Regions from separate parts of the Streptomyces sp. NPDC016309 genome, predicted to be linked through region 1. Evidence: riboswitches for the same ligand, from Rfam matches in the RefSeq annotation. Region 1 holds a riboswitch; the other holds the start of a gene.
What was found. A riboswitch is a leader RNA that binds a small molecule or an ion and turns the genes downstream of it on or off. The one in region 1 is predicted to bind S-adenosylmethionine.
Positions count from the first base shown of each region.

Region 2: linked by a shared signal. The riboswitch ahead of ACF068_RS22795 (aminotransferase class V-fold PLP-dependent enzyme) and the one ahead of thrC (threonine synthase) in region 1 are both predicted to bind S-adenosylmethionine.

Region 1 covers NZ_JBIBSG010000006.1:109,044-112,414, reverse strand. Annotated here, with positions in the region: gene ACF068_RS16800 (ubiquitin-like small modifier protein 1) at 393-671, opposite strand; gene thrC (threonine synthase) at 696-2,012, opposite strand; SAM riboswitch class I at 1,997-2,141, opposite strand; gene ACF068_RS16790 (glucosyl-3-phosphoglycerate synthase) at 2,272-3,216, shown strand; gene ACF068_RS16785 (trehalose-6-phosphate synthase) at 3,262-3,371, shown strand, end outside.
Region 2 covers NZ_JBIBSG010000009.1:59,471-62,841, forward strand. Annotated here, with positions in the region: gene ACF068_RS22785 (cytochrome bc complex cytochrome b subunit) at 1-99, shown strand, start outside; gene trpD (anthranilate phosphoribosyltransferase) at 244-1,308, shown strand; SAM riboswitch class IV at 1,439-1,556, shown strand; gene ACF068_RS22795 (aminotransferase class V-fold PLP-dependent enzyme) at 1,718-3,085, shown strand; gene ACF068_RS22800 (glycerate kinase) at 3,034-3,240, opposite strand; gene ACF068_RS22805 (Lrp/AsnC family transcriptional regulator) at 3,355-3,371, opposite strand, start outside.

The DNA.
Region 1 (3,371 bases):
GGCCCTTGCACAGGACCGCACTTCGCGGACCCGGGTCAGACCTCGCCCCCCTGACAGGTGGAGGCGTGCGCCGGAACGCGTCGACCGCCGCTGAATGTATCTGCCCAACTGCCGTCTGCAACAGGTCAATCGGACGAGAAATCCGAGCATGCGTGAACGGAAAAGGGGGCTGAAGTAGCCAAAATCCCGGGCAAGTCGGGCCGGGCAAAGCGCGCAAATGGCGCAACTCTCGGGCTCACATTGACTGCATCTTGTCGCGACCGCGCACCTTCTCATATGCGTGCGGCACAGGCGGTGGCGGGGACTTCCCCAACTCTACCGCGCTCAACCATGCAGAATTGCCCCCTCCGCTTTCTCTCGCGGAGGGGGCAATGTCCGTCACGCTGCGTACGTCAGCAGCCGCCCGCGACGGCCGGGATGATCGACACGCCGGCACCGTCGGGCGTGGCGGTGGCCAGACCGTCCTCGAAGCGCACGTCGTCGTCGTTGACGTACACGTTCACGAAGCGGCGGAGCTTGCCCTGGTCGTCCAGGACACGCGCGGCGATGCCCGGGTGGTTCTTCTCCAGCGACTCGATGACCTCGGAGAGGGTCGCGCCCTCCGCCGGGACCTCGGCCTGGCCGCCCGTGTACGTACGGAGGATGGTGGGGATGCGGACGTTGACGCTCATGTCGTGGTGCTGCCTCTCAGTCGGTCAGGCCAGGCCGGCGGCGCGGAAGGCGTCCAGGCTCGGGCGGATGGTGGCGGTCGGGCCGGTGGTCGGCGCCACCGCGTCGAGGGTCTTCAGGCCGTCGCCCGTGTTGAGCACGACCGTGGTGAGCGACGGGTCCAGCACGCCCGCCTCGATCAGCTTCCTCGTCACGCCCACGGTCACCCCGCCCGCCGTCTCGGCGAAGATGCCCTCCGTGCGCGCCAGCAGCTTGATCGCGTCGACGACCTGCTCGTCGTTCACGTCCTCCACCGCGCCACCCGTGCGGCGGGCGATGTCCAGCACGTACGGGCCGTCCGCCGGGTTGCCGATGGCCAGCGACTTCGCGATCGTGTTCGGCTTCTGGGGCCGCACGACGTCATGACCGGCCTTGAAGGCCGCCGACACCGGGGAGCAGCCCTCCGCCTGCGCACCGAAGATCCTGTACGGCTTGTCCGCGACCAGACCGAGCTCGACGAGCTCCCGGAGCCCCTTGTCGATCTTCGTGAGCTGGGAGCCGGACGCGATCGGGATGACGAGCTGGTCCGGCAGCTCCCACCCGAGCTGCTCGCAGATCTCGTACGCCAGGGTCTTGGAACCCTCCGCGTAGTACGGCCGCAGGTTCACGTTCACGAAGCCCCAGCCCTCGCCCAGCGGGTCGCCGATGAGCTCGGAGCAGAAGCGGTTGACGTCGTCGTAATTGCCCTCGATGCCGACCAGCTCACCGCCGTACACGGCGGCCATGACGACCTTGCCCTGCTCCAGGTCGTGCGGGATGAACACGCACGAGCGGAACCCGGCCCGCGCCGCCGCGGCGCCCACGGCACCCGCCAGGTTCCCCGTGGAGGAGCACGACAGCGTGGTGAAGCCGAAGGCACGGGCGGCCTCCAGCGCCTGGGCGACGACCCGGTCCTTGAAGGAGTGCGTCGGGTTGCCGGAGTCGTCCTTCACGAACAGCTTGCCCGGCTCGACGCCCAGCTCGCGCCCCAGGTTGTCCGCCCGGACGAGCTTGGTCCAGCCGGGGTTCAGGTTCGGCTTGTCCGCCACGTCGGACGGCACGGGCAGGAGAGGGGCGTACCGCCAGATGTTGGCGGGACCGGCCTCGATCCGCTTGCGCAGGGCTTCCGGGTCACCCACCGGCAGGTCGTAGGCGATCTCCAGCGGCCCGAAACACAGCTCACAGGCGAAAACCGGACCGAGCGGGAAGCGCTCGCCGCATTCGCGACAGGAGAGGGCGGAAGCAGGCCCGAGGTCGACGTTCTTGGCGGTGGCGACAGTCTGTACAGCCATGGAGGCGAGGCCCTTTCTCCTCATCTTCCTCATGGCGCACTTCGCCATGAGACGGATTTGGCACCTTCCCTAGCCGGGGCCTCGCGCAAGAGCTGACGAGTGCCGACTGGAGGGTTGCCGGGGCTTCAACGGGCCGTGTCCCTCTGCCCCTCTGGATGAGCGGTATTCGATTGTGTGGTGCGTGTTCACCAACGTGGGGACCCGACATGCGACGGTCATCCGCGTTGTTCAAGACTGTAACCGAACCCCCCGACGCCCGAGATGGTCGTCCGAAACGCGAGATGGAGATCACGTGCTGGAAGAGGTGGAGCGCTGGCTGGAACGGCGGTCCTGGTCCATGGCCGACCGGCCGCTCGACCGGCTGCTCGCGGCCAAGCACGGCACGACCGTCAGCGTCGTCCTGCCGGCGCTGAACGAGGAGGCGACGGTCGGCGACATCGTCGCCACCATCCGCCGCGACCTCATGTCACCCGCCGTCCCCCTCGTCGACGAACTCCTGGTGATCGACTCCGGCTCCACCGACCGCACCTCCGAGGTGGCCGCCGCCGCGGGCGCGCGCGTGGTGCACCGGGACGCGATACTCCCCCGCATACCCGCCCTCCCCGGCAAGGGCGAGGTTCTGTGGCGCTCCCTCCTCGCCACCACCGGTGACGTCGTCTGCTTCGTCGACGCCGACCTGCGCGACTTCTCGGCCGATTTCGTCAGCGGCATCGTCGGCCCGCTCCTCACCGACCCCACCGTCCACCTGGTCAAGGCCATGTACGACCGGCCCCTGGCCGGCACGCCCGGCCAGGGCGGGCGGGTGACCGAGCTGGTGGCCCGGCCGCTGCTGAACCTCCACTGGCCGCAGCTCGCCGGCTTCGTCCAGCCCCTGGGCGGGGAGTACGCGGCCCGCCGCTCGCTCCTGGAACGGCTGCCCTTCCCCGTCGGGTACGGGGTCGAACTCGGCCTGCTGGTCGACGCCCTGCACACCGTGGGCCTCGACGCCCTCGCCCAGGTGGACGTGGGCGTCCGCAAGCACCGGCACCAGGACGAACGGGCGCTGGGCCGGATGGCGGCGGCGATCTACCGCACGGCCCAGCTACGGCTGTCGCGCGGGCACCTGGTCCGGCCGCGGCTGACCCAGTTCGACCGCGGGGAGGACGGCTTCGTCCCGCGCACGCACGACGTCGACACCGAGGAACGGCCCCCGATGATCGAGGTGGCCGAGTACGCACGGCGCCGCCGCGTGGCGTGAGCGCCATACGTTTGAGTGTTTGGGCTACGGGCTAGGTTCGTCTCCATGGCAGCCCAGATTCTTGTCGCCTCGAACCGCGGTCCGGTCAGCTACGTGCCACGGGAGGACGGGACCTTCGACACCCGGCGCGGCGGCGGCGGACTGGTGTCGGGACT
Region 2 (3,371 bases), on a different contig from region 1:
GCGAAGCTCAGCAAGGGCTACTACGGCGAGGGGAACCAGATCCCCAAGGCCACCGCCGAGGAGTACAAGGAGATCACCAGCGGCCACGGCCACCACTGATCACCCGACGTCCGTCGCCCGACCCTGAGGTCGCCACGCATCGAGCCCCGTCCAATCGCCGGACGGGGCTCTTTGCCGTCCCCCGGGATGGATAGGGTGGTGGTCGAGCCCCTACTCCCCGTACGGACGACACCAGGAGCGACCATGAGCGCTGTGAACCCCGCTGGAGGCACGAGCACGGCGGGTCGTTCCTGGCCCCAGGTGCTGGACTCCCTGCTGGAGGGCCACGACCAGAGCGCCGACGCCACGGCGTGGGCGATGGACCGCATCATGCGCGGCGAGGCCACCGACGCTCAGATCGCCGGCTTCGTGGTCGCGCTGCGGGCGAAGGGGGAGACCGTCGAGGAGATCTCCGGCCTCGTCCGCACCATGTACGCGCACGCCAACCTCATCGAGGTGCCCGGCCCGTCCGTCGACATCGTCGGCACCGGCGGCGACGGGGCGAAGACCGTCAACATCTCCACCATGTCCGCGATCGTCGTCGCCGGTACCGGTGCCAAGGTCGTCAAGCACGGCAACCGGGCCGCGTCCTCCGCCTCGGGCGCCTCCGACGTCCTGGAGAAGCTGGGCGTCAACCTGGACCTCTCACCCCGGCGGGTCGTCGAGGTCGCGGAGGAGGCCGGCATCACCTTCTGCTTCGCGGTGAAGTTCCACCCCGCCCTGCGGCACGTGGCGGCGGCCCGCAAGGAGCTGGGCATCCGCACCACCTTCAACTTCCTCGGCCCGCTCACCAACCCCGCCCGCGTCAAGGCCCAGGCCACCGGGGTCGCCGACGCCCGGATGGCCCCCATCATGGCCGGGGTGCTCGCCGCGCGCGGCTCCTCCGCCCTGGTCTTCCGCGGCGACGACGGTCTGGACGAGCTCACCACCACGGCCACCTCCAAGGTCTGGGTGGTGCGCAACGGCGCGGTGCGCGAGGAGGCCTTCGACCCGCGGGACGTGGGCATCGAGCTGGTGCCCGTGGCGGCCCTGCGCGGCGCGGATGCCTCGTACAACGCCGATGTGGCGCGCCGGCTGCTGGCCGGCGAGACCGGCCCGGTGCGGGACGCGGTGCTGCTCAACTCGGCGGCGGCCCTGGCCGCCCTGGAGCCGTCCGACGCCCCGCTGACCGAGCGGATCCGGGACGGCATCGCCCGGGCGGCCGAGGCCATCGACTCCGGCGCGGCCCGCGCGGCGCTCGACCGGTGGGTAGCGGCGACCAACGCGTAGCCCGCCTCCGCCGCGTGACACTGCCCAGGGCGGCGCCCGGTGGGCGCCGCCCGTCGTCGTCGGCGGGCCGGTGTCCCGGGATCCGGACACGGGTTGCGCGCGGGCGATCACGTTGTTTAACTTCTCGGCAGGTCATGAGTGACAGCGACTACGGCCCCGGCCCGCTGTCCGGCAACCCTCCGTCCGTGGCGGGGTGCCCCGGGTGAAGACCAGGCCGCAGGCGGCGAAGTCTGTGGCAAGCGCGGACCCCTGCACACCCTGGGGTCCTGGTCCTCAAGGGAGCAGTCTCGTGAGCAAGCGAATGCGATAGGGCGTCTCCGCCCCTTCTTCGGCATCCCCTTTCCCTCCGCCGCGCCGCACCCTCGTGCGTCGACGCGGTGGATTCGCCTGCCCCGTACGGGAGTTCGTCATGTCTGTCACCGCCGTTGCCGCCGACCGTTCGCTTTGTGCCCCGCTGCCCGTTCTGGGACGGGACGTCACCGTGCCGCTCGTCACCGGCGGCGAGGTCACCTACGCCGCGCTCGACTACGCCGCCAGCGCGCCGGCCCTCCAGCGGGTGTGGGACGACGTCGCCGCGTACGCCCCGTACTACGGCAGCGTGCACCGGGGCGCCGGTTACCTGTCGCAGCTCTCCACGGACCTCTTCGAGAACAGCCGTACCGCGGTGGCCGCGTTCCTCGACTGCCGCGCGGACGACCAGGTCGTCTTCACCCGGTCCACCACCGACTCGCTGAACCTGCTGGCCGCCGCGCTGCCCGCCGGCTGCGAGGTCTTCGTCTTCGAGACCGAGCACCACGCCTCCCTGCTGCCCTGGAGGGACGCCCGGGTCACCTTCCTCGACGCGCCCCGCACGCCCGGGCAGGCCGTCGAGACCCTGGAGCGGGCGCTCGCCGGCCGGGACCCGTACGGCCCCGCCCTGGTCTGCGTCACCGGTGCCTCCAACGTGACCGGCGAACTGTGGCCGGTACGCGAACTGGCCGCCGCCGCCCACGCCCACGGCGCCCGCATCGTCCTGGACGCCGCCCAGCTCGCCCCCCACCACCCGGTCTCGGTGCGGGACCTGGACGTCGACTGGGTGGCGTTCTCGGGGCACAAGCTGTACGCCCCGTTCGGGTCCGGCGTCCTCGCCGGGCGGGCCGACTGGCTGCGCGACGCCGAGCCGTACCTGGCCGGCGGCGGCGCGTCCCGCACGGTGTCACGGCGCGCCGACGGCGGGGTGGACGTCGAATGGCACACCACCGCCGCCCGCCACGAGGCCGGCTCGCCCAACGTCATCGGCGTGTACGCCATCGCCTCCGCATGCAAGGCGCTCACCGAGGCCGGGTTCGACGACCTGGTCGCCCGGGAGCGGTACCTGATCGGCAAGGTGCGCGCCGGGCTCGCCGAGGTGCCCGAGGTGAAGGTGCTGTCGCTGTTCGGCGACGAGGCCCCGCGGGTCGGCGTCATCTCGTTCGTCGTCGACGGCTGGAACAGTTCGCACTTCGCCGCCGCCCTGTCCGCCGAGTACGGCATCGGCGTCCGCGACGGCCTGTTCTGCGCCCACCCGCTGGTGCGCACCCTGCTGGGCGGCGACCCGCGGACCGTCGGCGAGTGCGGCGCGCCCGACGGCGGGGCCACCTCCCTCAACGCCATCCGGGTCAGCTTCGGGGCGGGGACGCCGGACGAGCACGTCGACCGTTTCGTCCGGGCGGTCAAGGAACTCGTCCGGGACGGGGCGCGCTGGAACTACCGCACGGAGGACGGCCGTTGCGTTCCCGCTCGCGGCCAGGGCGCCTGACACGGCCGCCCCGCGTCCCCGGCGCCCGCGCCCAGCGCGCCCGCCGGAGCGAGGACCGGCACGCCCGCCCCCCGGGCGCGGCGCGTCACCTCGCCCGGGACCCCGCCCCGCGCGGTCCGGGCGTCCAGGGGGCCCTCCCCGGTGGTTCCGGCCACCGGGCGGCCCGCTCGCGCGCCGGGCGTACGCCCGCGCGCCCCGCGGTGTCATCCGTACGGGTGATGGGCGGGCCGGCGCGGCCGACCCTCGGCGTGGCCGGGAGGGGACGCGATCTAGGTGTCCAGGCCGA